Regions from separate parts of the Marinobacter sp. tcs-11 genome, predicted to be linked through region 1. Evidence: predicted binding sites of a transcription regulator. Region 1 holds the regulator's gene; each other region holds the start of a gene.
The links. The regulator sigma-54, encoded in region 1, starts transcription at its own class of promoters, with help from an activator protein. The targets are predictions, from matches to a motif close to ANTGGCATNNANNTTGCTNT.

Region 1 (5,861 bases):
CCGCTGCGATGATGGCGCCAATCAGCCAGTCCTGGAACCAGACCACCGCGGCGGTGGCAACCACCACCGCCCACAGCAGGCCGTTCAGCACTCCGGACAGAAACTCACGGTTCAGCAGCCAGCCCACGTTGGCGCCGCTGATCTGGCCAACGGCCATGCCCCGGATTACCAGGGTCAGAGTCTGGCTACCGGCAATGCCGCCCATGCTGGCCACAATTGGCATCAGTACGGCCAGTGCAACGACTTTGGCAATAGTGTCTTCAAACAGTCCAATCACGGCCGATGCGGTAAAGGCCGTGATCAGATTAATGCCCAGCCAGACCGCGCGCCGGCGGGTGGTCTTCATCACCGGGGCAAAGGTGTCCTCGTCTTCATCCAGACCAGCCATACTCATCAGGGAATGGTCTGCGTCCTCACGGATAACGTCGACCACGTCATCGATGGTGATCCGGCCCAGCAGCTTGTTGGTCTCATCCACCACAGGGGCAGAAATCAGGTCGTAGCGTTCGAACAGAGTGGCGACCTTGGTATCGGACAGCGACACGGGAATGGGTTCAATGTCTGTGTCCATCACTTCCCGAACGGTAGCCGCGGGATTGGATACCAGCATCCGGGTAATGGGCAGCATGCCGATAAACTCGTCCCGACGGCTGACCACAATCAGGCTGTCGGTCATCGGGGGCAGGCTGCGGTGACGGCGCAGGTAGCGCAACACAACGTCGATGCTGATGTCCGGCCGCACCGTGATGGTGTCGGTGTTCATCAGGCCGCCAGCAGTGTCCTCCGGGTAAGCGAGGACTTCCTCTACCCGCTGACGGTCTTGCTCGTCCATGGTGTCCAGGACTTCCTGGATCACCGTGTCCGGCAATTGCTGAAGCAAGTCGGCCAGGTCATCCGACTCGAAATCTTCCAGAATGTCCGCCAGCTCCTGCGCGTTCAGCTGGCTCAGGAAGTAGCTACGAATATCGTCGCCAAGGTACTGGAGGACTTCCCCTTCCAGCTGCTTGTCGACCAGGTTCCAGAGCAGGGCCCGTTGGCGTGGTGGCGAGGATTCCAGAAGGTGAGCAATATCGCTGGGGCTCAGACCGCCATTCAGAATGCGGGCCACCTGCTTGAGGGCACCACTGTCCAGCGCTTCACTGAGTGAGCGAAGGCGTTGGCGGGCCTGGCTTTTTTCCAGAATGTCGGTCATTGAACCACCTGCGATCAGAAAACCTTTGCATTATAGCGGAGTTAGGTGGCACACGTGAGAAAGGATTGTAGGTGAATGACGAAACCGGAGGTTATTCCCCTTCACCAAAATAATCGTTGATCAGGGCAGCCAGCGCGTCGATGGCATCCTGTTCGTCCGGGCCATCGGCAACCAGTTCCACTTCGGTGCCCTGGCTGGCGGCCAGCATCATCACCTGCATGATGTTCTTGGCGTCTACGTCCCGGCCTTTGCCGCGGATTCGCACCTTGCTGTCAAAGTCTGATGCGGTGGCCACAAGCTTCGCCGTGGCCCGCGCATGCAGGCCGAGTTTGTTGATGATGGTGATGGGGCGGCAAATCATAGGCGCTCAGATTTCTCCCCGGGCTTGAAGGTGTGGCAGTTCGGTGTGGCGCACCTGCACATTGCGGTAATTGTCGCGGAAATAGCGTCCGAGCTGCTCACACACATAAACGGAGCGGTGCTGGCCACCGGTGCAACCGATGGAAATGGTCATGTAGCTACGATTGCTGTCGGCAAACGAGGGCAGCCAGGTATTCAGGAAGCCCGTGACGTCATCCACCATCTGACGTGTCAGCGGTTCCCGTTCAAGAAATTCGATGACCGGCTGATCAACGCCGGTGTGCTTGCGCAGGCTGGTGTCCCAGTATGGATTGGGCAGGCAGCGGACGTCGAAGACGTAGTCTGAATCCACCGGCACGCCATGTTTGAAGCCAAAGGACTGGAACAGCAGTGCCAGTTCCTGATCCTTGCGGCCGGCCACGCGCTGCTTGATCATGTCGCGTAGCTCATACATGGAGAGCCCGGTCGTGTTGACGTAAAGATCGGCCAGCTTTGACAGGGGTTCCAGTAATTGCTTTTCGTTGGTGATTGCCTCCCGCAGAGACGTCTTGTCATCGCTCAGCGGATGCTTGCGGCGGGTTGCGTGAAAGCGCTGCAGCAGTGACTGTTCGTCGGCATCCAGGAATATGATTTCAACCTCGACACCGGTCTGCTTCAGTTGCTGGTAGATGGTTTCAAAATTGGCCAGCTCGGCGGACAGGTTACGGGCATCAATACTCACGGCCATTTTTTTCAGCCGGCCGGGCGCTTCCTGGGTGGCCGCCTCTCGGGTCAGCGGGAACAGCAAGCCAATGGGCAGGTTGTCGATGCAGTAGAATCCCAGGTCTTCCAGCACATGCAGAGCCGTACTCTTGCCGGAACCGGATCGGCCACTGACGATAATCAGCTTCATGGGACTGTTTCTCCTTCAATCTGCCTGGCAGCCTGTCCAGATATCAGGCTGATCTCAGTGATTACTCTCCGCCATACGCTGGTAAAGGTTCGCGGCATCTTCACACTGGCGCAGCCGGGCGCAGAAGGTGCTGTCATTGAAGCGCTCCGCCAGCTGGCTCAGTAACTCCAGGTGTTCACTGGTGGCTTCTTTGGGGACGATCAGTGCAAACACCAGATCTACCGGCTGGTTATCGATAGCATCAAAGTCTACCGGCTCCTCCAGAGTCATCAGCACGCCGATGACCCGGTCCAGGCCTTCCAGTCGGCAGTGGGGGATGGCAATACCCTCGCCGATACCGGTGCTACCCAGCCGTTCGCGGGAGACCAGATTGTTGAAGATCTGGGTGTCGCTGAGGATTTCATCCTGAAAGTGAATCCGTTCAGCGATGAACTCCAGCACACGTTTCTTGCTTGAGGCCGGCACCTTACACAGGGTCAGTTCAGGGGCAAGAATATTGTCGATGGTCAGGGATGGCTCGCTCATGGATCGACTGCATGTCCGTAAAAAAAAGGCTGCGGCCGGTTAGCCCCGCCGCAGCTCGTTTCATGAAACACCCGGTAAGGTTCGCGCTTCAGCGACCGCCGTTACCGTGCATCCGGTCTACGTTCTTTTCCTTGTGCTTGAGGATCTGACGGTCCAGCTTGTCGACCAGAGCGTCGATTGCGGCGTACATGTCCTCATTTTCTGCCTTTGCGTGAATCTCACCACCAATCACGTGCAGCGTGGCTTCCGCCATCTGGCGCACCTTCTCGACCTCCAGGGTGACCTGGCAGTTACTGATATGGTCGAAGTGACGCTCCAGCTTCTCGAACTTGGTGTTGACGTAATCCTTCAGAGCGGGAGTCAGTTCTACGTGATGGCCTGAAATGTTGAGTTGCATAGGCGTCTCCTGTTGTCATACTGCCGGCGTGCTTGCCGGCTTGCATGCCAGTGCATCTTGCACCGGCGAAAGTTTAAACCAGGCGTTTTCGTTCGTTCGAGGGAGGAATATGCATGGCCTCCCGGTATTTGGCGACGGTACGCCGCGCCACGTTGATTCCCTGTTCCCCTAGCATGGCTGCAATTTTGCTATCGCTCAATGGCTTTTTCGGGGTTTCCTCGGCAATCAGCTTCTTGATCATCGCCCGGATGGCTGTAGACGAGCATTCGCCGCCCTCGGCGGTGCTGACGTGGCTGGAGAAAAAGTACTTCAGCTCGAAAATACCGCGGGGCGTGTGCATGTACTTCTGGGTGGTAACCCGGGAAATCGTGGACTCGTGCATTTCCACCGCCTGGGCAATGTCAGACAGGATCAGAGGCTTCATGGCTTCTTCGCCCTGATCCAGGAACCCTTGCTGGTGTTCAACGATGCGGGTGGCCACTTTCAGCAGGGTTTCATTCCGGCTTTGCAGGCTCTTGATAAACCATTTCGCTTCTTGCAGCTGGTCGCGCAGGTAGGTGTTATCGGCACTGCTGTCAGCCCGGCGGATCAGTGACGCGTAGCTGGCATTCACCCGGATACGCGGAGCGATTTCCGGGTTGAGTTCAACCCGCCATCGGCCTTCGTGTTTGCGTACGATGACGTCCGGGATAACGTAATCCGGTTCGGCCCGGTCCACGACATCGCCAGGGCGCGGGTTCAGGCTGGTGATCAGGGCCAGTACCTGTTTCAGCTGGTCTTCCTTGAGCCGGCTGCGGCGCAACAGCTGTGCGTAGTCCCGGTTGCCAAGCAGATGCAGGAACTGGGTAACCACCAGTCTCGCCTGGCGCAGCCAGGGGGTATCCGGTGGCAGCTGGTTGAGCTGAATCAGCAGGCATTCCTGGAGATCCCGAGCGAACACGCCGGGCGGGTCGAAGTGTTGCAGGCGGTGGAGTACCGCTTCCACTTCGTCCAGTTCCAACGGGTCTTCTTCGGTTTCGTCCAGCAGGCCTGCGTGAATGTCCTCAATGTCAGACGTCAGGTAGCCGCGTTCATCCACAGCATCCAGCAGTGCGTGGGCAATGGCCTGATCCCGCTCGCTCAGAGGCGTCAGGTTCAGCTGCCACTCGAGGTGATCCTGCAGGGTTTCGGTAGGCGAGTTCCGGGTTTCGAAATCCGATTCGTGCTCGTCTTCGCCTTTGCTGGCCGGAGCCGGGGCAGACTGGTAGATGTCGTCCCAGGCGGTATCCACTGGCAGATCATCGGGAATGTTGTCCGGAATATCGTTCTCGGACGACCAGTCAGGGCCGTTCTCGGTTTCGTCCCAGTCCGGGCTCGCGTCCTGGTGGCTGTCGTCCTGGTTGGCCTCAGAGCTGGAAGCGTCACTGTGCTCGTGCTCTTCGTGCTCGTCGCCTTCCGCGTGCTCATCGTCCTCTGAGGTTTCCAGCATGGGGTTGGATTCCAGCGCCTGCTGGATTTCCTGCTGGAGATCGAGGGTAGAAAGCTGTAGCAGGCGTATGGCCTGCTGCAGCTGGGGCGTCATGGTCAGACTCTGGCCCAGCTTAAGCTGTAATGAGGCTTTCATAACCATGGCTCAAGATCCATAACTCATGGGCATCCCGGTTGTTGCTTTGCCGGCGCACAGGCCGAAAAAAATGTTGTACGCTGGTTACTTGCCATTGTCTGTGAACAGTATAAGCAAGTTTTTTGCCGAGTTTACTTGCTACAGATCATCAAAACAATCAGACCTCGGATAAACCCTGTTTTATCAGGTCAGAGCCGGAACTCATCACCCAGATACACTTCTTTCACCTGCTGGTTTGCCAGAATGGCTTCGGCATTGCCGGAGGCGATGATGTGGCCGCCGGAAACGATGTAGGCATTCTCGCAGATGTCGAGGGTTTCCCGAACGTTATGGTCGGTAATCAACACGCCAATACCTTTATCCCGCAGGTGCCGGATAATGTGCTTGATGTCACTGACGGAGATAGGGTCTACGCCCGCGAAGGGTTCGTCCAGCAGGATAAACGCAGGCTCCATGGCCAGCGCCCGGGCGATTTCAACCCTGCGGCGTTCGCCTCCGGATAGCGCCATACCCACGCTGTCTCGGATGTGAGTAATATGAAACTCTTCCAGCAACTCTTCCAGCTTGGCTTCCCGTTCCGCCCGACTCATGCCTTTGCGGGTTTCGAGGATGGCCATGATGTTGTCCCGCACGGTCAGTTTGCGAAACACGGAGGCCTCCTGGGGCAGGTAACCGATGCCCTTGCGGGCGCGCCCATGCATTGGCAGCGGGGTGATGTCCTGGGTGTCGATGGTGATCCGGCCGTGATCCGCAGGCACCAGGCCCACGATCATGTAGAAGCAGGTGGTCTTGCCGGCGCCGTTGGGGCCGAGCAGGCCGACAATCTCGCCGGAGCGAATTTCCAGAGAAACGTCCAGCACCACTTTTTTCTGCTTGTAGCTTTTTGCCAGAT
Region 2 (5,861 bases), on a different contig from region 1:
CTACCGCCACATCCAGCTTGCGGCCGGTCTCCATTAAAGCGCCGGGCGAGAGATCAGTGCCGGGCCGCTCGGTCATGGCGTAGGCGCGGGTGGGATGGTGCTCACCGAACACAGGCATACTGCGCGCCTGGGCAAAATCCTTCTTGAACCCGGTGGTATTGACGTTAGCCAGGTTGTTGGCATGGGCACGCTGGGCCAGCATGTTCTGCTTGGCGCCAGACATTCCAATATAGAGGGCTTTGTCCATGGGCAAACTCCTGCCGGAATTTTGACTGTTTCCAGTCTTCCTGCAGGAGTCATGCCATGTTCGCTAGGGCGCGAAATTATCGGAGGTTGATGATGGTCTGGGTGACCGCATCGGAGGTTTCAATGGTTTTGGCGTTGGCCTGGTAGTTGCGCTGGGCAATGATCAGGTTCACCAGCTCTGCCGAAAGATCCACATTGGAGTCCTCTACGGAGCTGGCCTTGATGGAACCAAGCGTGCCGGTATCCGGAGCACCAATCACCGGCTGGCCGGATTCAAAGGTTTCCACCCATGTGGTGTCACCCACCGGAGAAAGGCCGTCGGTGTTATTGAAGGCAGCCAGCGCCACCTGACCCAGAGACTTGGACTGACCATTGGTATAGCGGGCGAAGATCACGCCCTGATCGGACACATCGAGGCCTGACAGACGGCCGGTGGTGTAGCCGTTCTGCTGCTGATCGTTAACACCAAATGCCGCACCATATTGGGTGGTATTGGCCAGATTGACAACGAACGCAGAACTGGTGGCCGGCTCAGGAATCGGGCTGACCACATCACCGGGATTTGCCGGTGGACCGTCAGCACCGTTCGGGTCACCGCTTGGATCCTTTGGCACCCAGTCAGTAATAATCAACTCACCGTTCGGATCACCGTTGATGGATTCCAGCTGGCCATCCTGATCAAACAAGGCAGTGTATGGCGTCTGGTCGGTACCACCCACCAGTTCACCGTCAATCTGGAGATAGATAGACCACTGGCTCTGACCCACCCCGTTACCCGGAGATGGCTCTTTTACATAGAACTGTGTCAATTCGTGGGAATTACCCAGGCTGTCAAAAATGGTGGTCGACGTTGCGTGGTTGTATGTACGCTGGTCGATGGGATTGAATTCGTTGGTTACGGTAAACGGTGTCGCATTGAAGGCGACTTCAAACGCGTTGCTACCTGAATCAGTGGTCACCTGCTCAACATTGCGATCGGTGGTAACGAACACCTCACCGTCATATTGCTGGTTGTTGGTGAGCGGAGTACCTGTGGGAGCATCGCCGTAGGCTACCTCCAGCGGCTGTCCACCGCTGTGGATGATTCGCAAAACATCGGGGGTTGAAGGGTCTTCGTCATCATCGACAACCGAGGCCGAGATCGCATTGTCGCTGGTGTCGTTAATGGCTTTCGCCACATCTTCCAGGGACGATACATTTTCCAGATTCAGCGGGATCGGTGCAGATCCGTCTATCCGGATTTCAAGCCGGAAATTGGTGGCGCCGCTCACATCGCTATCGGTCAAACCGGTCAGGGAAGCTGCGGTTCTGGCAGTGGCCGTTACTCCCGGCGCAGCATTAATGGCAATGGCGGCATCACTGGCAGAAGCCGTGGCATCAATCTGCGGTACCGTGTAATCACTGGTGCCGTCGGAGTAGCCGAAGGTAAAGCCGGAACCTTGAAGATCTGCAAGCGCGATCGGATCAAAATCCCGGATGCGACGCTCAAGCACAGTCTCTCGGGAATCCAGATTCAGATCGGTCTGGAGATTCGTTGTGCGACGAGGCGCCAGGTTGTCGGTTTCAATCTGAAGGTCACCACGGATGCCAGACAGGTTGCCATCATCATCAGCGGTATAACCCTGCACCCTCATATTCTGGTTATTGACAACATAGCCTTCTTTATCAATCCCGAACTGGCCAGCCCGGGAATAACGGATTTCACCGCCATTATTCAGAATAAAGAAGCCATCACCACTGATAGCCATATCCAGGCCGTTATCGGTGAAGCTGATATTGCCCTGACCGAATGACTGCTTTACGTCCTGCACCCGCACGCCGTCGCCAATCGGATTGGTACCGGCACTCAGGAAACCACTGGCGTACAAATCACCGAACTGTACCTTGCTGCTTTTGAAGCCGACGGTACTGGCGTTGGCGATGTTGTTACCGGTGACATCCAGATCCACCGAAGCGGCGCGCAGACCGCTCAAACCTGTGTTAAATGCCATGACTTATACCTCCTGGTCTGACACCGGATCAGTTGATTTGTTTAACTTCAGACAGCGGAATGGAACCCATTCCGGCCAGATTCAGAGTAATGGACCCACCCTGCCCCAGCGACACACTGTCGACATTGGCGCTCACCATGGTCGCCAGTTGCTCCGATCCAGAGGGATAGGAGCCCTGCGCCACAATCGAGTAGGGTCCGGGCGGCAAAGGATTGCCGTTGCCGTCCTGCCCATCCCACTGGAACGACACCACACCAGCCTGGCTGCTACCCATATCAATCTGGCGAACTAACTCACCGCTTTGATTCATGACCGACAGTCGCAGCCCACCCGTGGAAGCCGGCACCTGAATGGTGCCAGTTATCTCGCCTTCGCTACCCAGAATGCCCACACTGGAGGGTGCCAGCACGGTTTTGCCCACCATCGCTGAGGCCTGCAAGGCCTGGCTGGAGCGGAACTGACCAACCACATCATCGACACTGCCAGACAGATTCTGCATTTCTTCCAGAGAACTGAACTGGGCCAGCTGGGCGATAAAATCGCCGTTGTCCTGCGGCTCCAGCGGGTTCTGATTCTTGAGTTGCGCCAGCATCAGCTCCATAAACGCGTCTTTACCCAGCTCGTTGCCACCAGGGGTCTTGCCCTCCTGGTTCAGCTGGTACTGGCTCAGCACGTCTGAGGCGGCTGCGGAATTCACTGCACTCATGGCTTAATCCTCACTTGTTACTGCTGACCCAGTGTCAGAATTCGCTGCATCATGGATTTGGCGGTGTTCATGACATCCACATTCATCTGAAAACTGCGGGACGACGACATCATGTCCGCCATTTCCTCAACCACGTTCACGTTGGGGTAATACACGTACCCTTCCTCGTTCGCGGCGGGGTGATTCGGCTCATAGCGCATCTGCAGTTCTGCATCGCTCTCGACAATCCCCTCAACGCGAACACCTGCCCCGGGCCCCTCTTCGGAACCCATACCAAATCCCTGCTGATCAGGGTTCAGCATGGCCTGCTGAATAGCGGCAAACACCGGTTTGCGGGCACGGTACGTTGTATCCGTGCTCGAACTGGCGGTTTCTGCGTTGGCAATGTTAGAGGCGGTGGTGTTGAGCCGCAGTGACTGTGCGGTCATGCCGGAACCGGCGATGTCGAAAATGTTACCCAGTGACATGACAATCTCCTTCAATCTCGTACGGACTGCGGCTTATTCGCCCTTCAGCGCCTTGGTCAGGCCGGAAAACCGACTACTCAGGAACTGGAAGCTGGCCTGGTAATCCATGGCGTTGCGCATGAAACGGGTCTGCTCGGCCTGCGCATCCACGGTATTGCCATCAATTGATGGCTGGTGCGGGGTACGGTACAGCAGCTCGCCGTCAGCGCCAGGGCTGGAGGTGTCCATATGGCCACTGTGGGTCGTGGTCATACCAAAGCCCGCCATGGAATCCTGCGCCTTCTGCATCATCGCCTGGAAATCCACATCGCGGGCCTTGTAGCCCGGGGTGTCGGCATTTGCCAGGTTGTTCGCCAGCACTTCGGCCCGCTTGACCCGCGCCTGCAGCGCGTGCTCATGAATACCAAGCGCTTTGTCGAATGTAATAGCCATTACTGCCTCCAGATCTTTGCACCGACCAGGCTGAACCTGTGAACTTGCCGGTTTTGCGTTCTGAAGTGATTAAAGCAAGCAGAGTGCCAGAATTGAAAAAGCCCGCTGTAATGCGGGCTTCGAAGAGGGCTGTCTAATAAATGAGCGGCAAATTCCGGTTAAACGCAACGAGGGCGGCAACGGGTTTCCCCAGGCGGACTTGCCGCTGATCGAGGCTCAGACTTGCCAGGGGGAAGTGCGCCCTGGCGCGGCCCACCTTGAGACATACTCTTTGGTATCGGGCCGGGGCACCGATGGTTTCTCACTGGCAACGGTACCGGTATAGAGGAAACCGACAATGGACTCGCCCGGCAGCAGCCCAAGACCGTCATGCAGCGACGGATGATAAGCCACAGGCCCGGTTCGCCACATGGCGCCGTAGCCGGCATCATTCAGCGCCAGGGAGATAAAACTCATACCGGCCGCTGCCGACATTACCTGCTCCACCTCCGGCACCTTCGGATGATGACGGGGCGACGCAATACCGACAATAATCATGGGTGCACGACCAGGAGCATTCCGGGCTTTCTCACGCTCTTTGTCAGAAGCCTCCGGCGGGCAGCATTCAGCAAACAGGTCGCCCAGAGCTGCCAGGCCTTCCCCCTCTACCACGAGATAACGCCAGGGCCTCAACAACGCATGATCCGGGGCCCGGGCCGCGCACCGGAAGGCCTGATCAACCACTGACACCGGTGGTGCCGGTGCCTGCAAACGGGGCTCCGAAGCACGATCCAGAATAAAACGGGTTATCGAACTCATACAGTCTCGCTGTTGATTGGTTGCATGATTTTCGGTTGGGCCGGAAGCGGCCCCGATGAATTGTGAGTTCTACGTAATGCTGTTAATCTTTAGTCGTAGTTCAAACCAACAATTATAAAGAATCGGCAGCATACAATGAGCGACATACTTATCGGAAGGATCCGGTTCTGAAAATGATGAGCGCACCCGCTGAATTACGCAGCGTAACCGGCAATACCGGCAAGCTGGGGCAAGGCGACATCTACGACCACACGGTGGCGATTCCACCGATGCCCGATTACAACGGTCGGATACTGGCCTACACCGCCACTGCCGCCATTATTGTCACGGGTGTCCTTCAGGATGTGTTTCCCCAATTGCTTCTCTGGATGGTGGCTGGCGCTCTGATCTGGCCACATCTCGCGCACGTGCTTACACGGCGAACCTTCCTGCGACGTTCAGCCCGGATTCGGCAAAAAATGCTGTTCCTCGACTGCATAATCGGAGGCAGCTTTATTGGCTTGATCGGATTGATCGCCATTCCATCGGTATCGGTTGTCCTGATGCTGATGTTCAGCTGTCTGATCGTGGGCGGCGTCAGGCAATGGTTGTTCGGCACAGCGCTCATGTCTGCCGCCATGGCCGCCACAGTGGCGGCAACCGGCACCGCCGCCGATCTGGAAGCCCCGCTGCTCACCAGCATCGTCGCCATTTTGGCCACAGGCACGTACATCTGCGTTACCGCCTATTACTCACACCAGCAGGCCCGGGCCCTGCTGCTGGCAAAGACCCAGATTCAGAACCAGCGGGAACAGTCCATCGCCCTGTCCCACAAGCTCTCGAAATACCTGTCGCCTCAGGTCTGGCAGTCCATCTTTACCGGGGAACGGGATGTTCGGCTTGAAACCCAGCGCAAGAAACTGGCAGTGTTTTTCTCAGACATAAAAGGCTTTACTGAACTGTCGGAGGAGATGGAGCCGGAAGCCCTTACCGAGCTTCTGAATCACTACTTCAACGAAATGTCAGAGGTCGCCCTGAAATACGGCGGCACCATCGACAAGTTTGTCGGCGATTCCATCATGGTGTTCTTTGGCGATCCGACCAGTCGCGGCCAGAAAGAAGATGCGTTCTCGTGTGTGTCCATGGCCATCGAGATGCGCAAACACATGAAGATCATGCGCCAGAAATGGCGCAGCCAGGGCATCAAGACGCCCCTGGAAATCCGCATGGGCATCAGTACCG
Region 3 (5,861 bases), on a different contig from region 1:
GCCGGGAATAACCCGGTGAAAGATGGTGCCATCGTAAAAACCGCTGTTTACGTAAGCCAGAAAGTTTTCCACGGTTTTGGGCGCAACATCGGGCCGAAGCTGAAGCACGAAAGAGCCCTCCGTCGTGACAAAACGGACCTCAGGAAGTGCCGGTTCCTCGTTCTGCGCCACGGCTGGTGAGGTGGTCAGCAGAGTGGCAACGAAGGCAAACAGGACAGACATCACAATCGGGACGAGTTTTACGGGATTTGTCATTTCAAGGCAGCTCTCTGTTACAGGTGGTGACCAGAATACTGAGATAATCCGGTTATTACGTAGTTTGTGCAGATCTTAACAGATCATTACGCCATTAAGGGCAAATCAGAACAGCACGCTCAGAGGTTGTGGGCTACGCTTCACTTGACTGTTGAATACCGGGCCGGGTTGTACGGTGATCACTGATACTGCAGGAGGAATCTGGTGAGAATCCGTCAGGGTTTTGAAGAGAAATCCCGGCTTGGCCGGTTGCTGATCAATCGTGGCTACCTGTCTGAAGGTCAGCTGGAAGAAGGGCTTCGTGCTCAGAGGGAAACCGGGCAGCGCCTCGGTGAGGTGTTAATTGCTGCCGGCTGGATCTCAGAGAGGGAACTCCACCGCGTACTCAAGCATCAGTCGCGTTACCGCAATGCAGCAGCGCTTGTTACCATGGTCACCTTGCCATTTCAGCCCCTGGTGTCACTGGCGTCCAGCAACACCAATGCAGCGCAGATAGGCGCCGGAGCGGGCGAACTCTACGAGCGGAGCGGACTCACCCCCCTCTCGGAAGAGGAAATGTCAGGGGTGTCTGCACAAAGCGGTATTGGCCTGATGGAGCGTCTGGAGGCCGTGTCTTCCATGCCCGCCAGCGCCCGGGACGATCTCTCAGGAGAATCTCCCGATGTCGATGTGGTGGAAGGGATCAGACTGGCGGCAAATGTATTCGTGCCGGTGCTCAGTTTTCTGGATTCAGACCTTACAATTACGGGTGTGCATTACCGGGACTCAGAGCCTCGCTACTCGCTACAGGAAGACGGAGGCCTGAGGCTGGCATTTCCGGAGCGTATCGAGGAAATCCGGATGGATAATATTCGCGTGATGGGCGGCCAGACTCCACCCATGGGCAATGTCAGCATTCGCGATATCCGCTTTCACCCGGATTCCCAGATGACCATCTATACGCGTTGAAAACCTTGCCCTGAAACGAAAAATGCCCGGAAGATCTCCGGGCATTTCGTTGTCTGTGAGCGATGGGCGTATCAGGCGCTGGCCAGAATGTTGGTGCTTGAGACGTTGGTCTGCTGGCCTTTGGCACCATAGAGCTTCTGCTGGGCGGAAGCACCTCGGAAGATGTCGGTAAGGCGTGACAGGCGCTTTTGCAGGTGTCCAAGAATTCGGCCGTTGTTCTGATTCACGGCCTGGCATTCGCGCAAACGGGTGTCGGCTTCTTTCCAGAGTTGGTACAGCTCATCCATACCAGCGGCGCGAATGAAGCGTGATGGCTCTCCGGCATTGGGCTTGTAGCCCATATTCACCAGCAGGTGAATCTTCTTTTTGGCGCGTTCGCGTATGCCCTCAAGAATCTGGTTTTTCCGGCTGGTCATTTCCTGGAGGGGTTGGATATCCGCAGAGGAGAGCACGGATTTTTCCTGGTGGAGTACTTCCGCCAGCGACTCAAGCTGGCGGATATCTTCCTGAAGAATCGCTTTCAACTGTTCATGTGCAGTCATGCTTTACTCACCCGAAAATGCTTTTATCCATCTCAAGCATTTTCTGGGCCAGTTTCTGGGCATCTACCTTGTAGGTGCCGTTCTCAAGAGCAGAACGAATCTGTTCGATGCGATCATCGTCCATTTCGGGGTAGTCCCCCAGCTTCTGCTCAAGTTGCTTCAGGTTTTTCGCCTGATTGCTCAGGTTCACGTTTTCGCCACGGGCAGCGGGGCTCTGGGCCTTGGCTTGCTCGCCTGAGGGCGCCTGTGACGTTTGATTGCCTGAGGCTTTGTCGGCCGTGGTGCGCGTGGTGTTGACCTGGCCGGGGCCAATTCCATTTAAGTCAACTGACATATCAATACCTGCTTGCCTGGGGCCACAAGAAAGTGGCGTATTCGGGTTTATATCTGCTTAACGGCAAATCCGCGCCATACTTTAGTTACAAAACGGAAAACATTTGCCGCTCTTGCTGTTTGCCGCCTTACATCGGAATTTCGACCCGCCCGGGGCCAACGGCACGAGCTTTGACTGTCCGGGACGAGCGGAGATTTTCCACCAGTACCTGTTCTCCAACGCCCGCGCTCGCCAGTGCCTTACCGCGAGATGATACCGAGAATGAGCTTGAGCGCGCGGTGATAATAACATGGTCACCCCGCTCAATCGCGTTGGGAGCTTCAAGGAGATCCGGGGTCATTACCGTGCCGGCGTTCACCGGGCGGCGCATCATCATGCCTGAAACGGACTCTTTGCGGGTGAGTACGCCGCGACGACTGGCATTGATCTGCACCGAATTTAGGGTGACCAGGTCCGGCGTCAGGCGTTCGCCACGTGCCAGAGGACGGGCTGCTATCAGGGCAGGGCCGTGAACCTCGACGCTGGTGGTAACGTACATTCTCCAGGGGCGCTCACCACTGCAGGAAACCAGGACCGACGGGCTGGTGGTCTGTAGCGGATCGCCCGCAAACTCGGCATTCAGCCCCTTGTTGCAGGCAGCAAGGGCGATGCGGCTGTCGATAGCGCCAACTTCGTAGCGGCTCGTGTAGCCCTCGGCAGCAAGGGTTCTGGACCACTCTGCCAGGAACGTCTGGGCAGCGTCACGGATGGCTTCAGCACTGGTTCTCTCCGAAGACAGAGTGATTGGGCTCAGTGATAGACACAATGCAGCCAAAAAGATGATTCGCATACGCACCGGTTTGTCCTATGCTGTCTGTATCTGTGGATTTTGTCGAAACACGTTAAGGATTCGGGTTGTCGGGCCGTTAACCCTTAACAGGTTTGCAGGCGTCAAAGATTTGTCTTGGACAGGCCTGAAAACACCTTGCAAAGGTCAAAGCAATATTGATGCCGGTATAGGCACGCCAGGAGTAAAGCATCATGGCAGGGGTATTAGACAGCGTTAACCAGCGCACCCAGCTAGTCGGTCAGAACCGGCTTGAGCTATTGCTGTTCCGTTTACGGGGGCGGCAGTTGTACGGCATCAACGTATTCAAGATTAAGGAAGTTCTTCAGTGCCCGAAACTGTCGTCGATTCCCAATAGCCGGAGCGTCGTCAGAGGCGTCTCCCACATTCGTGGTGAGACCATTCCCATTATTGATTTGAGTATGTCGATCGGTCTGCCGGGTATTCCGCAAGAGCAGTTGTCTACCAGTTTCGTGATCATCACCGAGTACAACCGTAAAACCCAGGGCTTTCTGGTAACGGGCGTAGACCGGATTATGAATATGAACTGGGAAGATATCTTGCCTCCGCCGAAGGGCGCAGGGAAGGATGTCTACCTGACAGCGGTTACGAAGATTGACGATAAACTTGTAGAAATCATAGATGTAGAAAAGATTCTTGCAGAAGTTTCTCCGCTCAGGGAAGATGTGACGGAAGAGCTGGTGAGCCGAAGTGCGGAACGCGTTCCGGGTCATTTGCCCGTGCTGGTTGTGGATGATTCTTCCGTGGCTCGCAGGCAGATCGAGCGTTGCCTGACCGCCATCGGAATGGAAGTGGTTACCAAAAATGATGGCAAGCAAGCGCTACAGTATCTCAGAGAGCTTACTCAGGACGGGTCGAAAGCGAACGACCACCTGTCTCTGATTATCTCTGATGTTGAGATGCCGGAAATGGACGGCTACACCCTCGTTACCAGAATCAAAGAAGATGCGGCTCTGAAAGAAATGTATGTAATGCTGCACACCTCGCTGAGCGGTGTCTTCAACCGGGCGATGGTGCAGAAAGTGGGCGCAGACGATTTCATGGCGAAATTCAGCCCGGATGAGCTGGCCGAGCGAGTAATGGAAATTATTGATCAGCACTGATGCTCGGCTGATGGTTTCACCCACGAAGAGATCCAATGAAAGCGGACATAACGCCCCAGGAATACGAAGCCTTTAAAAAGTTCCTGCAGGATGCGTGCGGCATCCTGCTGGGTGATAACAAACAGTATCTTGTAAAGAGCAGGCTTCGGCGCATTCTCGAAGAAAACAGCCTGAATTCCCTTGGAGAGCTTCTGGAACGATTAAAGAGGCCTGGAAGGGCAGGCTTGCGCGAGGTGGTCATCGACGCGATGACGACCAACGAGACACTTTGGTTCAGGGACAACCATCCGTTCCGGATTCTGCAGGAAAAGCTCTTGCCAGAGTTTGCCGAGCGCAATTCACTCCAGCCGTTAAGAATCTGGTCTTCCGCCTGTTCTACTGGCCAGGAGCCATACTCCGTAGCCATGGTAATTGACGAATTCCGCCGCACCCGGCCGGGTAAGCTGCGGGATGTAAAAATCACGGCAACGGACATTTCCAAAAGCGTGCTGGAGGTTGCCCGGAGAGGCGAGTATGAAATGGTCGCCATCGGCCGCGGGCTGTCGCCGGAGCGTCAAAAGCACTTTTTTACCCCCTCGGCCAACGGTGGTTGGCAGATTCGACCGCAAATCAAGTCCATGGTGGAATTCAAGGAATTGAACCTGCTGGATCGATACATGCTTGGCAAGTTCGACATCATCATGTGCCGGAATGTGCTGATCTATTTCTCAGCGGAACTGAAAAAGGACATTCTTACCCGGCTGCATGGTGCTCTGAACCCCGGAGGCTATCTAATTCTTGGTGCTTCTGAGTCTTTGAACGGGCTTCCCAATCTCTACGAAATGGTCCAGTGTCACCCTGGCATCATCTATCGCAAAAAATAGCCGGGAACTTTTCAATGCGGAGTAGGGGACCGATGTGGAGAATCTGAACCTCCGACATCTCTATTATTTCTGGGTTATTAGCCGCGAAGGCTCTATTGCCCGAGCCAGCGAGGTACTCGACCTGGCACCCCAGACCCTCAGTGGTCAGCTTGCGACCTTTGAAGGCGCGGTGGGCGGCCGGTTATTCAGCCGCGAGCGCCGGCAACTGGTACTCACAGAGCTCGGCCATATGGTTCGCAGTTATGCCGATGAGATCTTCGAGCTGACCGGTCAGTTGTCTGAAACCCTGAGGGCGGGGCCTGAACACAGGCCGCTTTCCTTGTCTGCGGGCATATCGGCGTCTATCCACAAACTGATCGCCTATTACCTCCTTCACCCGGCGATGAAGCTGAACCGGCCCGTGCAACTGGAATGCCGGACCGGCCGGACGGAAGATCTTCTTCTCAGCCTCAAGCGGAAGGAGCTGGACGTGGTACTGACCGATAGAATGCCCCAGGCAGAATCTCCTGAACGTTTCGCGGTTCATCCGCTATCCCGGTCTACCATCAGTCTGTTTGCTGCACCCGAACTGGCGGAGCAGCTCAAAACCGGCTTTCCTCACTCGCTCAATCACCAGCCGTTACTGGCGAACGCTACCGATGCGCCGTATTTCGAGAAACTGATGCACTGGTTCAATCTCAATAATGTCCGAATGAACCTGGTTGCCCGAGTCGATGACAGCGCCCTTATCAAGGTGTTTGGTCGGGAGGGACTTGGTGTATTCGCGGCCCCTACGATGATTCAGGATGAGGTGTGCCGGCAGTATCAGGTGGCTTTGATTGCTTCGCTCGATGAAGTGACAGACCAGCTGTTTGCAGTCACCCGAAGCCGCAAGCTGGCCCATGAGGGAGTGCGGGCAATCTGTGAGGCTCGTCAGGGGGTCTTTGAACGCTAGGCTTCAAGCTGTTAGATCTGCGAAAAATACGATGT

Region 2: a site for sigma-54 is predicted at 3,914-3,933, ahead of flgB (flagellar basal body rod protein FlgB). Genes of this name have one in related genera too.
Region 3: a site for sigma-54 is predicted at 3,055-3,074, ahead of flgA (flagellar basal body P-ring formation chaperone FlgA). Genes of this name have one in related genera too.

Annotation. Positions count from the first base shown of each region.
Region 1 covers NZ_LLYU01000005.1:115,566-121,426, reverse strand. Annotated here, with positions in the region: gene mgtE (magnesium transporter) at 1-1,192, opposite strand, end outside; gene ARC85_RS07830 (HPr family phosphocarrier protein) at 1,284-1,553, opposite strand; gene rapZ (RNase adapter RapZ) at 1,560-2,444, opposite strand; gene ptsN (PTS IIA-like nitrogen regulatory protein PtsN) at 2,499-2,969, opposite strand; gene hpf (ribosome hibernation promoting factor) at 3,058-3,366, opposite strand; gene ARC85_RS07810 (RNA polymerase factor sigma-54) at 3,440-4,969, opposite strand; gene lptB (LPS export ABC transporter ATP-binding protein) at 5,158-5,861, opposite strand, start outside; gene lptA (lipopolysaccharide transport periplasmic protein LptA) at 5,861-5,861, opposite strand, start outside.
Region 2 covers NZ_LLYU01000010.1:36,547-42,407, forward strand. Annotated here, with positions in the region: gene ARC85_RS12365 (flagellar basal body rod protein FlgF) at 1-247, opposite strand, end outside; gene ARC85_RS12370 (flagellar hook protein FlgE) at 324-2,237, opposite strand; gene ARC85_RS12375 (flagellar hook assembly protein FlgD) at 2,266-2,943, opposite strand; gene flgC (flagellar basal body rod protein FlgC) at 2,961-3,410, opposite strand; gene flgB (flagellar basal body rod protein FlgB) at 3,444-3,842, opposite strand; gene ARC85_RS12390 (nitroreductase family protein) at 4,059-4,640, opposite strand; gene ARC85_RS12395 (adenylate/guanylate cyclase domain-containing protein) at 4,814-5,861, shown strand, end outside.
Region 3 covers NZ_LLYU01000024.1:45,732-51,592, forward strand. Annotated here, with positions in the region: gene ARC85_RS17555 (peptidylprolyl isomerase) at 1-255, opposite strand, end outside; gene ARC85_RS17560 (cyclic di-GMP-binding domain-containing protein, MshE-related) at 460-1,203, shown strand; gene ARC85_RS17565 (flagella synthesis protein FlgN) at 1,275-1,745, opposite strand; gene flgM (flagellar biosynthesis anti-sigma factor FlgM) at 1,753-2,079, opposite strand; gene flgA (flagellar basal body P-ring formation chaperone FlgA) at 2,207-2,914, opposite strand; gene ARC85_RS17580 (chemotaxis protein CheV) at 3,100-4,029, shown strand; gene ARC85_RS17585 (CheR family methyltransferase) at 4,065-4,892, shown strand; gene ARC85_RS17590 (LysR family transcriptional regulator) at 4,927-5,826, shown strand.